4 regions of the Modestobacter sp. SYSU DS0875 genome follow, and region 4 is predicted to be linked to each of the others. Evidence: riboswitches for the same ligand, from Rfam matches in the RefSeq annotation. Region 4 holds a riboswitch; each other region holds the start of a gene.
What was found. Region 4 has a riboswitch for thiamine pyrophosphate ahead of ACI79Y_RS09610 (alcohol dehydrogenase catalytic domain-containing protein). Riboswitches for the same ligand answer to the same signal wherever they lie in the genome.
Positions count from the first base shown of each region.

Region 1: another riboswitch for thiamine pyrophosphate. It lies ahead of ACI79Y_RS07235 (purine-cytosine permease family protein); the one in region 4 lies ahead of ACI79Y_RS09610 (alcohol dehydrogenase catalytic domain-containing protein).
Region 2: another riboswitch for thiamine pyrophosphate. It lies ahead of thiC (phosphomethylpyrimidine synthase ThiC); the one in region 4 lies ahead of ACI79Y_RS09610 (alcohol dehydrogenase catalytic domain-containing protein).
Region 3: another riboswitch for thiamine pyrophosphate. It lies ahead of thiM (hydroxyethylthiazole kinase); the one in region 4 lies ahead of ACI79Y_RS09610 (alcohol dehydrogenase catalytic domain-containing protein).

Region 1 is NZ_JBJHAH010000009.1:33,617-38,214, reverse strand. It holds gene thiE (thiamine phosphate synthase) at 1-326, opposite strand, end outside; gene ACI79Y_RS07235 (purine-cytosine permease family protein) at 323-1,657, opposite strand; TPP riboswitch at 1,649-1,760, opposite strand; gene ACI79Y_RS07230 (thiaminase II/PqqC family protein) at 1,883-2,494, shown strand; gene ACI79Y_RS07225 (TenA family protein) at 2,491-3,123, shown strand; gene ACI79Y_RS07220 (ABC transporter ATP-binding protein) at 3,116-3,805, shown strand; gene ACI79Y_RS07215 (DUF6297 family protein) at 3,833-4,598, shown strand, end outside.
Region 2 is NZ_JBJHAH010000014.1:68,808-73,405, forward strand. It holds gene ACI79Y_RS10795 (PadR family transcriptional regulator) at 1-79, shown strand, start outside; gene ACI79Y_RS10800 (hypothetical protein) at 142-759, shown strand; gene thiC (phosphomethylpyrimidine synthase ThiC) at 870-2,666, opposite strand; TPP riboswitch at 2,660-2,773, opposite strand; gene ACI79Y_RS10810 (HNH endonuclease signature motif containing protein) at 3,019-3,948, shown strand; gene ACI79Y_RS10815 (M18 family aminopeptidase) at 3,976-4,598, opposite strand, start outside.
Region 3 is NZ_JBJHAH010000020.1:49,228-53,825, forward strand. It holds gene ACI79Y_RS13380 (LamG-like jellyroll fold domain-containing protein) at 1-956, opposite strand, end outside; gene ACI79Y_RS13385 (hypothetical protein) at 953-1,561, opposite strand; TPP riboswitch at 1,707-1,800, shown strand; gene thiM (hydroxyethylthiazole kinase) at 1,793-2,587, shown strand; gene thiE (thiamine phosphate synthase) at 2,587-3,252, shown strand; gene thiD (bifunctional hydroxymethylpyrimidine kinase/phosphomethylpyrimidine kinase) at 3,249-4,082, shown strand; gene ACI79Y_RS13405 (tetratricopeptide repeat protein) at 4,104-4,598, opposite strand, start outside.
Region 4 is NZ_JBJHAH010000012.1:92,566-97,163, forward strand. It holds gene ACI79Y_RS09600 (hypothetical protein) at 1,529-1,855, opposite strand; gene ACI79Y_RS09605 (hypothetical protein) at 2,002-2,211, shown strand; TPP riboswitch at 2,216-2,324, shown strand; gene ACI79Y_RS09610 (alcohol dehydrogenase catalytic domain-containing protein) at 2,315-3,325, shown strand; gene ACI79Y_RS09615 (MFS transporter) at 3,358-4,598, shown strand, end outside.

The sequences.
Region 1 (4,598 bases), on a different contig from region 4:
GGGTCGCGGCAGGTGCCGCCGAGCAGGTGATCGGGGCCGGCGACCCGGCGGGCGGCGGCCAGCGGCAGGTCGTCGGCACCCAGGTGGGTGCCGGCGGCGCCGACGGCCAGGGCGACGTCGACCCGGTCGTTGACCAGGCAGGTCGCCCCGGCCGGGGCGCAGACGGCGACGACGGCGCGGGCGAACTCGTACAGCTGCCGGTCGGTGCCGCCCTTGGCGCGGACCTGCACGACCGGCGCCCCGGCGGCGACGGCGGCCTCGACCGCGGCCAGCGCCGCCGCCCCGCCGTGGGCGTCGGTGAGCACGTGCAGCCGTCCCAGGGTCACCGCCGGCGCCCCCGGACCAGCGCCGGAGCCCGCACGACCAGGGTGAGCAGCACGGCCACCGCCAGGCTGACCAGCGACGCGGACCAGCCGTTGGCCGGGTCGATGCCCAGGTCGGTCTGCCGCTCGGTCCACCACGTCGTCCAGCCGGCACCCGGGCCGGCGAAGTACGTGGGCAGGGTGAGCTGGTAGGCGACGAATCCCGCGAGCCACGGCAGCAGCAGCTCCAGGCGGGCCGGCGCGGTGTCGGAGGTGTTCCAGGCGCCGCGGGGCAGCAGCCAGTAGGCCACCAGGAACACCCCGGCCAGCGGCACGAACACCGCGCCGATCAGGAAGAGGAACGGCTCGTAGGCGGCGATGTCGAAGGTCAGCGCCAGCAGCGTGGCGACCGCGCCGACGGCGACCGCCAGCACCCGCCGGTCGGCCCGGGCGACGACGTTCTGCGCGGAGACGGCGGTCGAGTAGACGTTCGCGAACGCCTCGTCCAGCTCGACGACCACCAGCAGCAGCACCGCCAGCGCGCCCAGCGGCACCACCAGCAGCGCGTCGATGACGTCCAGCCCGGCGCTGCCGTAGGCGGCCAGCGCGAGCACCCCGAGGGTGAACATGACGACGGTGGCGATGCCGTAGCCCAGGCCCGCGCCGAGGCCGGCCGCCCGGCTGCTGCGCACGTGCCGGGTGTAGTCGGCGGCCAGCGGGATCCAGGAGACCGGCAGCGCGATGACGATGTCCGCGGCGGTCCAGAACGAGGTGGCGCTGCCCTCGGCGAGCTCGGGCAGCGGCTCGCGGAGCACCTGCACGTAGAGGTAGACCAGCGCGGCGAGCGCCGCCCACACCGCGTAGCGGGCTAGCACCCGGACGACGCCCAGCGGCCGCAGCGCCATCGCGGTGGCCAGCACCCCGGCGCCGAGGACGAACGGCCAGCGCGGCGCGTCGAGCACCCGGGAGGCGGCCTCGGCGATGATCACGATCTCGAAGGTGGCCCAGCCGACGCACTGCACGAGGTTCAGCGCCGTCGGCAGGTAGGAGCTGCGCCGGCCGAGCAGGCCGCGCAGCAGCACCATCGCCGGCACCTGCTCGCGGGCGCCGGCGGCAGCGGTGGCGCCCAGCAGCGCCGCGCCGATGAGGGCGCCGACGACGATGGCGCCGATCGTCACCGCCAGCGAGCGGCCGGGCAGCACCACGTAGACCGCGGCCACCGGCAGCAGCAGGCTGACGCCGAGGTTGCCCCACAGGCCGAGCGCGTCGCGCAGCCCGAGGGTGCGCGGCGGCGCCTCGGTGAGGGTGAGGGGGGCGTCCCCGGTGACAGGGGACGGAGGGGTATCGGTGCTCACGGTGTCGCTCCCTACGCCGGCATTACCCGGTCAGGTTCCAGCGGTCGGCGGCGCTCAGCCGCCCTCTCAGCCCGGTTCCGCCCGAGCTCCCGCACATGGCATCGGCCATGACGCCCGCCACAGTAGGCCACCGGGGCGCGGGGGTGCACCGCCGGGGAACCCCCTCGTCCGGAACACCCCGTTCGGAACTCGGCTGGCGTCGCCGGGCTGGCTAGAGTCGCGGTCGTGCCGGTCGACGAGCTGCTGACCCGTTCCCCCGACGCCTGGCGGGCTGCCACCGCCCACCCCTTCCTCACCGGGGTGCGCGAGGGCACCGTGCCGGTGGCGGCCTTCGAGACCTGGCTGGTGCAGGACGCCCGGTTCGTCGCCGACCTGCTGCGCTTCCAGGCCCGGCTGCTGGCCCGGGCGCCCCGGCCCGCGCAGGCGGTGCTGGCCGGCGGTCTGGTCGCGCTGGTCGACGAGCTGGCCTGGTTCGAGCAGCTGGCCGCGGCCCGCGGGCTCGACCTCGAGGCCCCGACGCTGTCGGCCACCACCGCCTACGCCGAGCTGCTGGCCCGGCTGGACGGCGCCGACGTCCCGACCGGGCTGACCGCGCTGTGGACGATCGAGCGCACCTACCTCGACGCCTGGTCCGGCGCCCTTCCCGGGGCCCCGCAGTACCGCGAGTTCGTCGAGCACTGGACCGTGCCGGGGTTCGCCGGCTACGTGGCCGGGCTCGCCGCGGCGGCCGACGCGTTCCCGGCCGCCGACCCGGATGCGGTGTTCGCCGAGGTGGTCGCCGCCGAGGTGGCGTTCTGGGACATGGCGATGGGCACCACGGCGGGGGGCGCGGCGTGAGCGTCGCGGCGGGCCTCTGGGCGGCCGACGCCGACCTGGCAGCGGCGGCGCTGGCGCACCCGTTCGTGCAGGGGATCGCCGACGGCACGCTGCCCCGCGAGCGGTTCGCCGGCTACGTCGCCCAGGACGCGTTCTTCCTCGACGCCTTCGCCCGGGCCTACCGGCTCGGGGCGGAGAGCAGCGGTGACCCCGGCGTGCGCGCGGTGCTCACCGACCTGCGGGCGGGCGTGCAGGAGGAGTTGCGGCTGCACGCGGGCTACGCGGAGCAGTGGGGGATCGACCTCGCCGACGTCCAGCCGCTGCCGGCGACGTCGGCCTACGTCGACTTCCTGCTCGACGCCGCCGGCCGGGGGGACGCGGCGCTGACCTGCGCCGCGATGACCCCGTGCATGCGGCTGTACGCCCATCTGGGGCAGCAGCTGGCCCCGCGCGCCGCCGGGCCCTACCGGGAGTGGGTGGACACCTACGCCGCGCCGGAGTTCGAGGAGCTCGCCGCCACCCTGGAGCGGCTGCTCGACCAGCTGTGCGCCGGCGCGGCCGACGAGCAGCTCGTCGCGGTGCGGGCCGCCTTCCGCCGGGCCATGGAGCTGGAGGTGGGCTTCTTCGACGCCGCCTGGGCCGGTGCCTGAGGCGGCGTTGCTCGCGGCGGACGACCTGCTGGTGGGCTACGCCGCGGGCGAGCCGGTCTGCGCCCCGGTCACCGTGGCGGTGCAGCCGGGCACCGCGCTGGGCCTGGTCGGACCGAACGGCGCGGGCAAGTCGACCGTGCTGCAGACCCTGGTCGGGCTGCTCACCCCGCTCGGCGGGACGGTGCGCTACGCCGGGGAGCCGGTCGACGAGCGCTCGGCGTCCTTCCGCGCCGAGGTGGCCACCGTGCTCGACGAGGACGCCTTCTTCCCGGCGCTCACCGGGGTGGAGCACCTGCTGCTCACCGCCCGCGGACACGGCGTGGCCGACCCCGAGGACGTCGTCGCCCGGGAGGTCGAGGCGTTCGGGTTGGCCGAGCGGGCCGAGGCGCTGCCCTCGGCGGTCTCCTCCGGGCAGCGGCGGCGGCTCGCGCTGGCCGCAGCGCTCGTGCGCCCGGCCCGGCTGCTGGTGCTCGACGAGCCCGAGCGCCGGTTGGACACCGGGATGCGCCGGCAACTGGCCGCCCGGCTGCGCGACGACGTCACCGCCGGCGCCACGGTGGTGTTCGCCAGCCACGACCCGGAGTTCCTCCGCACCCTGGCCGACGAGGTGCTGGTCGTCGACGACGAGGAGTGCCCGCTGCTCTCCCCCGACGAGGCCGTCGCCGTGCTGTCGGAGGGCTGACCGCTGACGGTCACCGCCGGGGCCCCGGTGCTCAGCGGCGCCGCCGTCCGCCGGGTCACCCGCCGGGCGACAGCGGCGCGGGCCGACACCAGCTGGGTGAGCCTGGTCGGCGACGTGGTGGGCTGGCTGACCTCGCTGGGCGTCCTGGTCGCGGTCGTCGGCGGCACCGTCTCCAGCCTGCGCGTCCAGATCGCCGCCCGGCCGGCCACCGGAGCCGCGGTGCTGCCCGGGGCGATCACCTCGCTGGTCGCCGCCGTGCTGGTGGTCGCCGGGCTGGCCTGGGTGCTCGCCCGGCTCGGCCCGGTGAGCGCCACCCCTGCCGCGGCCGTCTGGTGGCTGCCGCTGCCGGCCGACCGTCGGGGGCTGCTGCGCGGCGAGCTGTTCCGGGTGGTGCTGATCTCGGCGACGGCGGCCGCGGTGGTCGTCGTCCCGGTGCTGCTCGCCGTGCCGGGCGCCACCCCGACGAGCAACCCCGCGGCGGCCGACGTGCTGGTCGGGGTGTCCGCCGCGGCCCTGCTCACCGCGGCCGGCGCCGGGCTGCTGGTGGTGCTGCAGGCGGCGGGCCGAGGCCGTCGGCTGCCGACCGCCGCAGGGGCGCTGGCCTGCTCGGCGGTGGTGGGCGCCGCGGTCGCCGGGACGGTGCTGGCCGCGGTCGACGCCGGCCCGGTGTCCGGCTGGGCGGTGCAGCCGACCGGGACGCCGCTGGCAGCCGCCGCCGTCGTCGCCGGGGTGCTGGCGGTGCTCGGGGTGGTCGCCGCCGACCGCCGGCTGGGCCGGCTGCGCGCCGGCGACC
Region 2 (4,598 bases), on a different contig from region 4:
GCTCGCCACCACGTCCGCCGTCCGCGGGCTGCTGGCGTCAGCAGGGGCACTGCCCAGCTACGAGGAGGAGCGAGCATGACGCCGTCCGGAGGATCATCGCGGAACCCCGAGCTCAGGGCCGTGGAGCGGGAGTGGCGCCGGATGCGGCTCCCGCGCGCCGCGCGGCGCGAACTGCTCGACGAGGTGGGTGCCGACCTCACCGCTGCCGCGGCCGACGGCGTCACCCCGGCTGAGCTGCTGGGGCCCGACCGTGCCCGGTTCGCCCGGGAGGCCGCGCAGGCCCGGGGCTTCCCGCCGGCCCCGGCGGCCTGGTGTCGCACCGTGTTCGGCGGCGTGCTCGGCGCCGCGGTCGCCCTGGTCGTCGGCTACGTCGTGGTGGTCGTGCTCGCCCCGCCGCTGCTGGCCTCGGTGGTCCAGCTCGACGGCAGCTACCCGACGGCGGGCCCGGTGCTGGCCTACGTGCTCATGGGGCTGGTGTGCCTGGCCGGCACCCTGGTCGCGCTGGCGACGGTGCTCCGCGACCGGGAGGCGGCCAGGGCGACGGTGACCCGGGCCGCCGTCCTGCTGCCCGTCGTGGGCGGGATCGGCCTGCTGGCGGCGATGCGGCTCGGCGCCGACCAGGACCTGACTCCCGGGCTCGTCGTCGCGCGGGTGCTGGTGGTGCTGGCCGCCGTCGTCGCCGCGATCGCCGGTGCCCGCTGGTGGGCGTTGCGCGGAGTTGACCGGGCGGAGCCGCGGCGCCGGGCGACCATGCGGTGACGCCGATCAGGTGGGCGTTCGGTGGCGACCTCCTGCGGTGCGCCGGCCTCGCCGCACGTCGTCCACTCGGCCCACAGGCGGCGCCGGCCCGTCCCGGCGCCGCCTGTGGATCAGGGGCGCGCCGGGTCCTCCGGTGCCACCGTCTGCGCCAGCTCGGCCATCGGCAGGTACACCCGCCCGCCCTCGTCGCGGAACTGGGCGGACTTCTCCGCCATCCCGGCCCGGAGCGCCTCGGCGTCGTCCAGCCCCTTCTGCGCGGCGTAGGCGCGCACGTCCTGGCTGATCCGCATCGAGCAGAAGTGCGGCCCGCACATGGAGCAGAAGTGCGCCGTCTTCGCCGCCGGCGCCGGCAACGTCTCGTCGTGCATCTCGCGGGCCGTGGTCGGGTCGAGGGAGAGGTTGAACTGGTCCTCCCAGCGGAACTCGAACCGGGCGTCGGAGAGGGCGTCGTCCCAGGCCTGGGCGCCGGGGTGCCCCTTGGCCAGGTCGGCGGCGTGCGCGGCGATCTTGTAGGTGATGACGCCGTCCTTGACGTCGTCCCGGTCCGGCAGGCCGAGGTGCTCCTTGGGTGTGACGTAGCAGAGCATCGCCGTCCCGTACCAGCCGATCATCGCCGCGCCGATGGCGCTGGTGATGTGGTCGTAGCCGGGTGCGACGTCGGTGGTCAGCGGGCCCAAGGTGTAGAACGGCGCCTCGTCGCAGACCTCCAGCTGGAGGTCCATGTTCTCCTTGATCTTGTGCATCGGGACGTGTCCCGGCCCCTCGACCATCACCTGCACGTCGTGCTCCCAGGCGATCTTCGTCAGCTCGCCCAGCGTGCGCAGCTCGCTGAACTGGGCCTCGTCGTTGGCGTCGGCGATGCAGCCGGGGCGCAGCCCGTCGCCCAGGGAGAAGGTCACGTCGTAGGCGGCCATCAGCTCGCACATCTCGCGGAAGTGCGTGTAGAGGAAGTTCTCCTCGTGGTGCGCCAGGCACCAGGCCGCCATGATCGACCCGCCGCGGGAGACGATCCCGGTCTTGCGGCCGGCGGCCAGTGGCACGTACCGCAGCAGCACCCCGGCGTGCACGGTCACGTAGTCGACGCCCTGCTCGAACTGCTCGACCAGGGTGTCCCGGTAGATCTCCCAGGACAGGTCCTCGGCCTTGCCGTTCACCTTCTCCAGCGCCTGGTAGATCGGCACCGTCCCGATCGGGACGGCGCTGTTGCGGATGATCCACTCGCGGGTGGTGTGGATGTTCCGGCCGGTGGAGAGGTCCATGACCGTGTCCGCGCCCCACCGGGTCGCCCAGGTCATCTTCGCGACCTCCTCCTCGATCGAGGAGGCGACGGCGCTGTTGCCGATGTTGGCGTTGATCTTGACCAGGAGGTTGCGGCCGATCGCCATCGGCTCGGACTCCGGGTGGTTCACGTTCGCCGGCAGGACGGCGCGGCCGCGGGCGATCTCGCTGCGGACGTGCTCGACGGAGACGCCCTCGCGCAGCGCCACGAACTCCATCTCGGCGGTCACCTCGCCGCGGCGGGCGTAGGCCAGCTGGGTCACCGTGCGGCCGGGCAGCGCCCGCCGCGGCTGGTGGGTCGTGGCGAAGACGCTGTCCAGGTCGCGCCCGTCGTCGGTGCGGCGACCGTCGTCGATCGGCTGCACCGGGCGGCCCGCGTAGGTCTCGGTGTCACCGCGCTCCCCGATCCAAGCCTCGCGCAGCCGGGGCAGACCGCGGCGGACGTCGGTCGAGATGCCGGGGTCCGTGTACGGCCCGGAGGTGTCGTAGAGGACGACGCTGTCGCCGGTGGTGAGCTGCACCTCCCGCATCGGCACCCGCAGGTCCGGGCGGCTGCCGGCCAGGTGCGTCTTGCGGGAGCCGGGGAACGCGCTGTCCTGGGCCTCGGTCGGGGTGTGGACGGCAGTCATCAGGGGTTCCTCCCTACGCCGGTGCTAACCGGGTCAGGTGCGAACGGTCAGCGGCCGGTCCTGCCGCCCTCTCAGCCTCGGTTCGTGAGGCTCCCGCGGGTCGTGGTGAGCCTAGGGCTGGGCTGCTCCATGGCGCCAGCCCCCGTGGGCTCCGCGCCCCACTCGTCCCCGCGGGCGAGGGCACAATCGGCCGTATCGATGCTGGTCAACGGCTTGCGCGCTTGCTCCTTCGAACGTGATCGAATGCGTCGACACGCCGGCCGGTTCCGTCATCGAGGGCTCCGCCGCGCCCTCTGGCGTGTCGACGGGGTCCCCACTGGTCGGCGGTCTGTCGGCCGGCCCGCTCGGCACGGTGCAGGCTGCGGATCGGGAGGTCGCGCGGCAGACCGCCTGCGCGATGAGCCCGGAGCGCTGGGCGGCCCGGGCCGAGGTGCTGCGTCCGGTGAGCGAGTGGGCCGCCCGGGAGCTGGTCGTGGCCCTGTCGATCACCGCGGAGGCCGTCGAGGGGCTGCTCGAGCGCTCGTTGACGCTGGTCCACCGGCTGCTGGGTGACACGACGCGCTGGTGGGCTGAGCTGGAACAGTGGCTGCTCGCCGACGATGTCGGGCCACCCGATCTCCCGGACCGGTTCAGCGGCACTGCCAGTGCGCCCGCCGACGCCTGCCGGGCCGACGCGGTCGACGAAGCGGCCCGGCGAAACGGCCCAGCCGGTCAGGTCGACGCCGCCGACGACGCCCTGGCCGCGCTGGAGGCCGCCGCCGACGAGCAGCGGGCGGTGCTCGCCGATCTGCTCACCCGGAACGGGGGTGGTGGCCTCGCCGACCGCCCGCGGCTCGTGCTCGCCGACGCGTTGACCGGGAGCTTCCTCGCGCTGACCGGCCTCCCCGAGCTCCGCCGCGCCACCGCCTGCGGTGCCCGGCGGTGCCGGCAGCGACCCGGGGAGTGCACGCACGACCGCACCGGCCGTCCGCGCATCGGCCCACCCGGCCCGACCGACGGCTACCGCCCCGGAGCCGAGCTGGACCGGTTCGTCCGCGCCCGCGACCGGCGCTGCCGGTTCCCCGGCTGCCGCCGCCGCGTGCCCTGCGGCGGTGAGCTCGACCACGCCGTGGCCTACCGCGACGGGCCGACGAGCGCGGCCAACCTGACCGGCTACTGCACCACCGACCACCGCGGCAAGCACCAGGCCCCCGGTTGGCGGCACGAGCTGGCCGCCGACGGCGCGCTCACCGTCACCATCCCCACCGGCCTGACCGCCGTCACCACCCCGCCGCCCTACTGAGCCGTGGAGCTCGGGCAGCAGTGCGGTTCAGTCGGTGAAGCAGGCGGTGAGCGCCGCGACCATCAGCGGGACGTCCCGGGCGCTGGCCAGCTCGCGGGCCGAGTGCATCGCCAGCATCGGCGCGCCGACGTCCACCGTGGCGACGCCCAGCCGGGTCGCGGTCAGCGGGCCGATGGTGCTGCCGCACGGCAGGTCGGCGCGGCTGACGAACCACTGCACCGGCACCGACGCCGAGGCGCAGCGCTCGGCGAACCACGCGCCGCCCACCCCGTCGGTCGCGTACGCCTGGTTGGCGTTCACCTTCAGCACCGGACCGCCACCCAGTTGCGGGGTGTGGGCCGACTCGTGCCGTTCCCCCCGGGTCGGGTGCACGGCGTGCGCCATGTCCGCGCTGACCAGCACGGACCGGGCGATCGTGCGGTGCACGGCCTGGGCGTTCCCCGGGTCGGTGGCGGCCACCAGCCGGTCGACGACGTCCTCCAGGAAGCTGCCCCGCGCCCCGGACATCGATCCGCTGCCCACCTCCTCGTGGTCGTTGCAGACCAGCAGCTGCGTGCGCTCACCGGCCGGCGCGCCGATCAGCGCGGTCAGCCCGGAGTGGCAGCAGGCCAGGTCGTCCAGCCGCGGCGCGGCCACCCAGCTGCCGTCGG
Region 3 (4,598 bases), on a different contig from region 4:
CGGAACCAGAGCTGGACCGTGAAGGTCTGCGGGTTGGTGATCGGGTACGAGGTGTACATCTGCCCGCGGCCGTCGAGCTGGATCGCCCGGGTGCCGTTGGCGCCGCAGCCCGCCGGGCCGCTCGAGGAGCTGTAGACGGTCCCGGCGTACCGGCCGTTGGCCACCGAGCCGGCGGTGCCGCTGTTGTAGGCCACCGATCCGCTGGTCTCCTGCAGCGGGAAGTACCCCGGGGCGGCTGCCCCGGCTCCCGCGCAGGAGAAGTACCGGGCGGCGGTGAAGGCGTTGGCGTGGTTCGCGGTGCTCGCAGTGAACACCGCGCCCGCGGTACCCGGCCAGGCCGCGACCAGCAGTGCGGCGCCGGCAGCTGCCGCGGCAGCCCGCCCCCGCCGGGACCGCAGCGGGCGCCGGCCCCCGCGGCCGGCGCCGCCGGCACCGGGCGGGCGGGGCTGCGCCCCGGCTGAGCGGTGGAGGCGGGCCACCGCAAGCAGCCCGGCCAGGCCGAGTGCTGTCGCGCCGAGCGGCAGCCAGCGGCCCTCGGCGGCCCACAGGACCGGCAGGCCCAAGGAGGGCAGCCGGAGCGTCCCGACACCGTGCACGGCAGCCGGGTCGACCAGCGTCCCGTCCGGCTGCGGGTTGGCGTCGCCCCGCAGGCGCAACCCGCCGGACTCCACCGCCACGAGGCGGTGCAGCCGGAGCTGCCCCGGGGAGTCGGGGTCGTCGACCAGCAGGACCTGACCGGGAGTGAGCTCGGGGATGTCGACGGGGCGGACGACGGCGACGTCACCGGCCTCGACGGCCGGCGACATCGACCCCGACATCACCACGGTCGACTGCCACCCGGCAACGACCGGCAGCACGGAGGCCAGCAGCAGGAGGACCAGGACCCCGAGCGTCGTGCGGGCCAGCAGGGTGAGGGCACGGGCGGCCAGCGACGGCCGACGGGTGTGCTGCGTCATCGGCTGTGCGCCTCCCAGACGAGAGTCGCGGTGGCCGACCCACCCTGGACGGTCAGCGGCGTGCCCGCAGGCAGCGTGTACTTGACCTCGTAGGTCCGCTGCTCGGCGGAGGTGCCCGTGGTGTCCCAGCCGCCCCGACCCCTCGCCCAGTCGTCGGCGGGGAAGGCGCTGAGCGTCCCGTCGTACACGGTGTTCTGGGAGCGGAAGGACGAGCAGCCCGAACCCCCCGGGCCGGCGAAGGTCCCGCCGGTGCCCGAGCGCACGGTCAGCCGCAGGTGGTCGGCGAGGCCCTTGCGGCTGGACACACCGGTGACGTAGAGGCGGACGGTCGCCGGGAGAGTGCCCTGGGAGGTCACCACGATGCACCGCCGGTCGCTCGCCCCCGGCTTCAGCCCGTCGACGGTGAACAGCGTGCCCTCGGCGTCGTCGTCGGTCAGCGTGACCGTCCCGGTGCTGATCGTGGGCAGGGCGTGGGCCGGAGTGGTCGCGGTGAACCCGGCGTACGAGGACTGCCAGACCAGGGCGGTGGCCAGCGCCAGCGCCGCCACCGCGCAGCCGACCACGCCGTGCCTGGCCCGGCCGTGCCGGAGGAGAAGGCTGCGCATCCGGGGTCTCCGCGGGTTCGGGACGCCGCACGGTGCGCGGTCGTCTGAACCCGGACAGTAAGGACGTCGACGCTGGAGAGACAGGCGTGCGGCCACCTCCTCACTCCGCCGGGTGAACGGGGTCGAGGACCGGTGTTAGCGTCGGAGTCCTGACACGGGGTGTCCCGCCCGGGACTGAGATCACACCCGTCGAACCTGCTCCAGTTCGCACTGGCGAAGGGATGTCACCGCGTGGACGCCATCTCCCTGCGCACCGCCCGCGAGGCGCTGCGCGACACCGCACCCCTGGTGCACTGCCTCACCAACACCGTGGTGCAGACGATCACCGCCAACGCGCTGCTCGCCGTGGGCGCGGCCCCGGCGATGGTCGACGACCCGGCCGAGGCCGGCGAGTTCGCCGCCGTCGCCTCCGCGGTGCTGGTCAACGTGGGCACCGTCTCCCAGCGGACCGCCGACGCGATGCGCCTGGCCGCTCGTGCCGCCGGCGAGGCGGGGACCCCGTGGGTGCTCGACCCGGTCGCCGTCGGGGGGCTCGGGTTCCGCACCGCCCTCGCCGCCGACCTGGTCGAGCTGCGGCCCACGGTCGTCCGCGGCAACGCCTCCGAGGTGCTCGCCCTGGCCGGTGCCGGGGCCGGCGGACGCGGTGTCGACAGCACCGCCGCCCCCGACGACGCCGTGGAGGTCGCCGCCTCCCTGGCCCGGCGCACCGGCGGGGTGGTGGCGGTCAGCGGTCCGGTCGACGTCGTCACCGACGGTGAGCGCACGCTGCGCGTCGGCGGCGGCTCGGTCCTGCTCACCCGCACCACCGGCGCCGGGTGCGCGCTGGGCGCGCTGACCGCCGCCTACGTCGCCGCCACCGGCGACCCGCTGCTGGGCACCGTCGCCGCCCACGCGCACGTGGCGCTGGCCGCCGAGGTCGCCGCCGACCTCGCCGACGGGCCGGGCACCTTCGCCCCGCAGTGGCTCGACGCGCTCGACGCCCTCGACGGCGAGGCGCTCACCCGCGCCGACGTCCGCGCCGCCTGATGCGACGCGCCTTCGACCCCACGCTGTACCTGGTCACCGACACCCTGCTCTGCGCACCCCGGTCGGTGCCGGAGGTGGTGGCCGCCGCGGTGGCCGGCGGGGTGACCGCCGTCCAGGTGCGGGACAAGACCGCCAGCCGGCGGGACCTGCTGGCGCTCACCCGCGCTGTCCAGGCGGTGCTCGCCCCCACCCCACGGGTGCGGTTGTTCGTGAACGACGCCGTCGACGTCGCGCTGCTCGCCGGCGCCGACGGGGTGCACGTCGGCCAGGACGACCTCCCGCCCGGCGAGGTGCGCACCCTGCTCGGCACCGATGCCCTGGTCGGGGTCTCGGTGGGCAGCGACGCCGACCTCGACGGGGTGCTGGCCCTGCCGCCGGGCACGGTCGACGTGGTGGGGCTCAGCCCGGTGTGGGCCACCCCGACCAAGCCCGATGCCGGCCCGGGGCTCGGGTTGGCCGGCACCCGGTCGCTGACCGCCCGGGCGCACGCCGGCGGGATCGCCGCCGTCGCGATCGGCGGCATCTCCGCCGCGAACGCCGCCGAGGTGCGGGCGACCGGCGTCGACGGCGTCTGCGTCGTCTCCGGCATCTGCGCCGCCCCCGACCCCGCGGCCGCCGCCCGCGCGCTGCGGGCCACCCTGACCCAGGAGCTGATCGACCGATGACCGCCGCCGTCGCCCTCACCGTCGCCGGCTCCGACCCCAGCGGCGGCGCCGGCATCCAGGCCGACCTGAAGACGTTCAGCGCGCTGGGCGCCTACGGCACCACCGTGCTCACCGCGCTCACCGCGCAGAACACCCGCGGCGTCACCGGCGTGCACGGCGTGCCGGCGGAGTTCGTCGGCGAGCAGCTGCGCACTCTGTTCGCCGACGTGACGGTGCACGCCACCAAGCTCGGCATGCTCGGCACCGCCGAGGTGGTCCGCGAGGTGGCCGCCGCGCTGGCCGACCGGCCGGGCGGCCCGGTGGTGTGCGACCCGGTGATGGTGGCGACCAGCGGTGACCGGCTGATCTCCGAGGAGGCGGTCGCGGCCGTGCGCGCCGACCTGCTGCCGGTCAGTGACCTGATCACCCCGAACGTGCCCGAGGCCGCCGCCCTGCTGGACGTCGCCCCGGCCACGACGGTCGACGAGCTGCCCGGCCAGGCCCAGGCGCTGCTGGCGCTGGGGCCGGCCGCGGTGCTGCTCAAGGGCGGGCACCTGGGCGGGGGGGACGAGGGCCGCGAGTTCAGCACGGACGTGCTGGTCACCGCCGACGCGGTGGTCGAGACCCGGCGCCCGCGGGTGGCGACGACGTCGACGCACGGCACCGGCTGCACGCTCTCCTCCGCGCTGGCCGCGCTGGCCGCCCGCGAGCAGCAGGCGGGGCGGCCGGTGGACTGGGCGTCGCTGGTCGAGCGGGCGCGGGACTACCTGCAGGCCGCCCTGGCCGCCGGAGAGACACTGGGCGTCGGCTCCGGGCACGGCCCGGTGCACCACTTCGCCGGCTGGTGGTGAGGGCCGGCTGGTGGTGAGCGCTCAGCTCTCCGCGTCGAGCACCTGGCGCAGCACCCGGGCGGCCAGCTGGTCGCCGCCCTCGGCCCCGCGCAGCAGCTGCTCGATGGCGCCGTCGACGTCGCCCTGGTCCAGCAGCAGCACGCCCAGGTCGTGGTGGCAGTGCAGGTCGCCGGCGTCGATGCCCGCCCGGTAGGCGGCCGCGGCCGCGACCGGGTGGTCGAACTCCTCGGCCAGGAGGCTGCCCAGCGGTCGCCAGCTCTCCTCCTCGCTGCGCAGCGCCCCGGCCTCGAGCACGCTGCGCGCCTCCTCCAGCCGGCCGGCGGTGCGCAGCAGGTCGGCCAGGTCGACCCGGGTGGAGGGGTGCCGGTCGGCGCCGGCCCGCAGCTCGCCCTCCAGCGCCGGGTCGCGCGTCTCGTCCCACCGCCAGCAGGCCAGCACGGCCCGCGCGTGGGCGTCGCCGGCGTCGACGGCCCGCTGCAGCCAGGCCTGCGCGTCGGCCAGGTCGCCGTCCTCGCG
Region 4 (4,598 bases):
CCACGACCGGCTGGCTGCATCCCGGACATCGTCTGGCGGATGCCGACCCCGCAGTGGGTCGCGCGAAGACGAGCCTCGCTCCGTCGACGAGGAACGCTGTCGGCTCCTAGTACGGGGGTAGTGGGGCCGACTCGTCCGGCGTCCCCAGCTCCCACTCGCGGTCGTCGACCGCATGCTCTTGAGCCCGTTGTGCTCGACGGCCTGGGTCATCGTCGCGTGCCGCACCGTCCGGGTCAGCTCCGCCTGAGCACAATTGACCACCCGCACCAGCAGCGCCGTCCGGTCCAGCACCGCCCCGTCGGACAACCCGTGCAGCTCATCGGTCGCCAGCGCGTCCAGTGCCGAGCACAACCGCACCGCGAGCGGACACTCCGGGTCATCGGCAGGGAGTCCGGCCACCACGTTCGGCGCAGGGGCGCCCATCGTCCGTGCGTCGCCCACGGACACCTCCCGGCCGCTCGAACGGATCCGGGGCTGGCAGCAACAACCCAGCCAGGGCGCTGGCACGGAGGATCCCGGCGAGCCTGACCGGGTCAGGAAGGCCGAGCAGGTCGAGGAGAAGCAGACGAACTAGCCGTGGGACGGGTGGGCCGGCCGCGCAGACGTCGCAGGCCTGATGCCGAATCGGATGGTGCCCGAGATGGTCGGGTCCCTGCAACGACTTCTAGGTTCAGCCTCGGATGGCGAATACATGGCGCCGACCGCTCAACTTGGGCGACCCGCGGAGAGCACTTTGACTAGAACCCAGTGCGCCTAGCTCGCCTCTCCAAGAGTTCCGCAAGCAACCACATGGCGAAGGTCAGCAGAGACGCCACGACGGCGACCACGAATATAATGTTCAGCCACGATGGGACGGTGTTCTCAAGTGCGTTGCACTGAATCCCAAAAGGGAATACTCCGTCGTCTGCATTAGGATGTTCAATCCGGTAAGAGTCATCCCAGCGAGTTGCTGCAGCGGCGCATGAGTCATCCGCGCCGGTTAGATTGAGGGTCCTCCAAATCCCATAGGCTCCAAGCCCGACTGCTAACAATAAGGTGCTGGCCGCTGTGTACAACAAGACCGCCGGTCGTCGCAGCAGGGATGAAACGGTCATGGCGCAAGCGTATAGCTGGCAGTTGCTGGCCAGTCATGCCGACAGGGTCACGGCGAGGATGGCGAGCCGGCACAGAAGAGCAGTACGCCCGCGTTCAAGGCGTTCGAGAACCAGTCGTCGTTGCCCTGGCCAAACCCTGCGGCTGCCTCATCGACGAACACGCGGCCACACTGCACAGACCGCCCAAGTTCTCTCGTCCCCAAGCCTCCGCCGGTTTCATCCCCGTGGCCCCGGCGGAGGCCCAGCCCGCCCCGGATCGATCAGGCCCTCCCGCCCTCGTCTCTGCCCGCGCGGGTTCGCCCCGGCTCGGTTTCCCGGGTCACGCCGTTGACGCCGAACTCGCGTGGTGTATCGAGCCAGTCGAGGAGCACTACGCCGATCTGAACTCCACTTGCGTTTCGCCCTCGGACCCTGCCCAGCTGCGCGTCGCCATCTCAGAGCGGCGGGAGGACCATCACCGCGGTTTCGGTACGGAACACCCCGTAGTCGTCGGTGTCGATACCCTGCGGCAGCAGTGTGCCGACCGGTAGCCGGGTCACCTGCGCGTCGCGCGAGTCTAGAACGGTGACCAGGTCACCCTTCTCCAGCTTCCCGTTGCCGTGGGCCTGGTCATCGATTGCCGAGTACAAGTGCGGCTGGACCAGCGGATTCGGATGGGGTGTCAGCGGGTCGGCGACCTCGACCCGCCACTGGTTCACCCCGGTCAGGGTCGTCGACTCGATCACCGGCGGTCCGCCGGCCTCCATCAGGTAGGACGCCACCCCGAACTCCGTCAGCTCCCAGGTTGTGTTCGGGAATCACCGAACCTGGGCGCCGACCACCACCCGAATTCGCGAGTCACAACCCTGTCCACAGACGCATGACCGGCCTTGACAGGCACGTCGGCGGCGCCCGGCAGACTGCGCGGATGACCGATGCGACGACCCCGATGATCTGCTCGGGCAAGGGCTGCACCAACCAGGCCCGCTGGCGGCTGGTCTGGAACAACCCGAAGCTGCACACCCCGGACCGGGAGAAGGTCTGGACGGCCTGCGACGACCACCGGGAGTCGCTCTCCCATCACCTGGCCATCCGCTCGTTCCTCCGCCGCGTCGAGCCGCTGGAGGACGCCGGGTAGGTTCTCCGGTGCACACGGGAGCCCGGGCGCGGGCTGAGACGGCGGACGACCCCCGCCGACCGTCCAACCTGATCCGGTTCGTACCGGCGGAGGGAGCTGCCCGATGCTCGCTGCCCGTTTCCACGCGGCGCACCAGCCACTGGCCCTGGACGACGTCCCGGTGCCCGAACCCGGCCCGGACGAGGTGCGCGTGCGCATCGGTGCCGCCGGTGTCTGCGGCACCGAGCTGCACTTCACCGACGGGCTCTACGAGCCGGCGAAGAAGCCGATGACGCTGGGCCACGAGGCCGCCGGCACGGTCGAGGCGGTCGGCTCCGCGGTCACCGGCTGGGCCCCGGGCGACCGGGTGGCCGTCTACTACTACCTCTTCTGCGGCTCGTGCCGCTGGTGCCTGCGCGGCCGGCAGAACCTCTGCCTGGCGCCGCGCGGTGTGCTCGCCTTCGCCGCGGACGGCGCCTTCGCCGAGCAGCTCGTCGTCCCCGCGCACTGCCTGGTTCGGCTGCCCGACGAGCTGTCGTTCGAGCAGGCCGCGCCGCTGTGCTGCGCCGGCACCACGGCCGTGCACGCGCTGACCGAGGCCGCCGTCGAACCCGGTGACCTGCTGGTCGTCATGGGCAGCGGCGGGGTCGGGCTGGCCACGGTGCAGGAGGCCCGCCGTCGGGGCGCGACCGTCGTCGCAGTCAGCCGGGACGACGCCCGGCGCGCCGCCGCCCGCGCGACCGGGGCGACGGCGGCGGTGGCCCCCGCCGACCTGGCCGACACCGTGACGCGGCTGTCCGGCGGCCAGGGCGCCGACGTCGTCGTGGAGCTGGCCGGCGTCTCCGCCACGCTGGAGCTGTCCACCGCCGTGCTCGGCCGGCGCGGCCGGCTGACGTTGGTCGGGTACAGCGCCGACTCCCTCACCGTCAGCCCGCTGGCGATGGTCGTCGCCGAGCAGCGGGTCATCTCCAGCGTCGGCAACACCCTCGCCGAGCTGGAGCAGGCCGTGGCCCTCGCCGCGGCCGGCCAGCTCGCTCCCCCGGTGGCCGGGACCCTGCCGCTGAGCCAGGTCAACGACGCGCTCGACCGGCTGCGCACCGGCGACGTCGCCGGCCGGCTGGTGCTCACCCCGTAGCGGCCCGCGGGGCCGTGCCAGGATCGCTCCTCGTGCGACGCCGCCGCGGGGAGACCGCACTGCCCCGCGAGGTCGGCGTGCTCGCCGTCGTCGCCTTCGTCGTCGCGCTCGGCTTCGGCGTGGTCGCGCCGGCGATCCCGCTGTTCGCCCGGTCCTACGGGGTCGGGACGACGGCCGTCGGCTTCGCGGTCAGCGCCTTCGCCTTCTTCCGGTTCGTCTCCGCGTTCGCCGGCGGCTCGCTGGTCGAGCGGATCGGTGAGCGGGTGGTGCTGGCGGCCGGGCTGCTGATCGTCGCGGTCACCACCGGTGCGGCGGGGCTCGCCGGGAGCTACCCGGTGTTCGTGGCGCTGCGCGCGGCCGGCGGCGTGGGCAGCGCGATGTTCACCGTGGCCGCGCTCTCGCTGCTGCTGCGCACCGCCCCGGCGGCGCAGCGTGGCCGGGCCGCGGCCACCTACCAGGGCGGCTTCATCCTCGGCGGCATCGCCGGTCCGGGCGCCGGCGGATTCCTCGCCGAGATCTCCCCTCGGCTGCCCTTCTTCGTCTACGCCGGCTTCCTGCTGGTCGCCGGGGCGGTCGCACTGGTCCTGCTGCGGACCCCCGCGCGGCCGGCAGCCGAGGTGCCGGCCGAGCCGGTGGCCTCCGGCGTCGACCAGGGCGGCGAAGCCGACACGGCGGCCGCCCCTGGCGCGGAGGCGCCCAGCGGAGGCCTCCGGGCAGCTCTGCGGTCGCGGGCCTACCTGGCCGCGCTGGTGGCCAACCTCGGTGTCGGCTGGGTGCTGTTCGGGGTGCGCAACTCACTGGTTCCGCTGTACGTGACCGAGGAGCTCGGCAAGACGGTCGCCTGGGCCGGCGCCGGGCTGCTGGCCGGCTCGGTCGCCCAGGCACTGGGGCTGCTGCGCGCCGGAGCGCTGGCCGACCGCTGGGGCCGTCGCCCGTCGCTGGTGCTCGGCGCGGCGCTGGCCACCGCGTCCCTCGCCGTCCTGGTGCTGCCACCGGCGACCGGGCTGTTCCTGCTGTCCATGGCGAGCTTCGGGCTGGCCGCCTCGCTGCTGGCGAGCGTGCCGGCCGCGGTGGTGGGCGACGTCAGCCCCGCGCGCAGCGGCCGGGTGGTCGCGGTGTTCCAGATGGTCGCCGACCTGGGCGCGGTCTGCGGACCCCTGGTCGCCGGCTGGCTCACCGACGCCCTCTCGTACCAGTGGGCCTTCGGGGTGAGCACCGCGGTGCTGGGCCTCGGCCTGGTGATGGCGCTGGCGATGCCGCGCACCATCCGCCC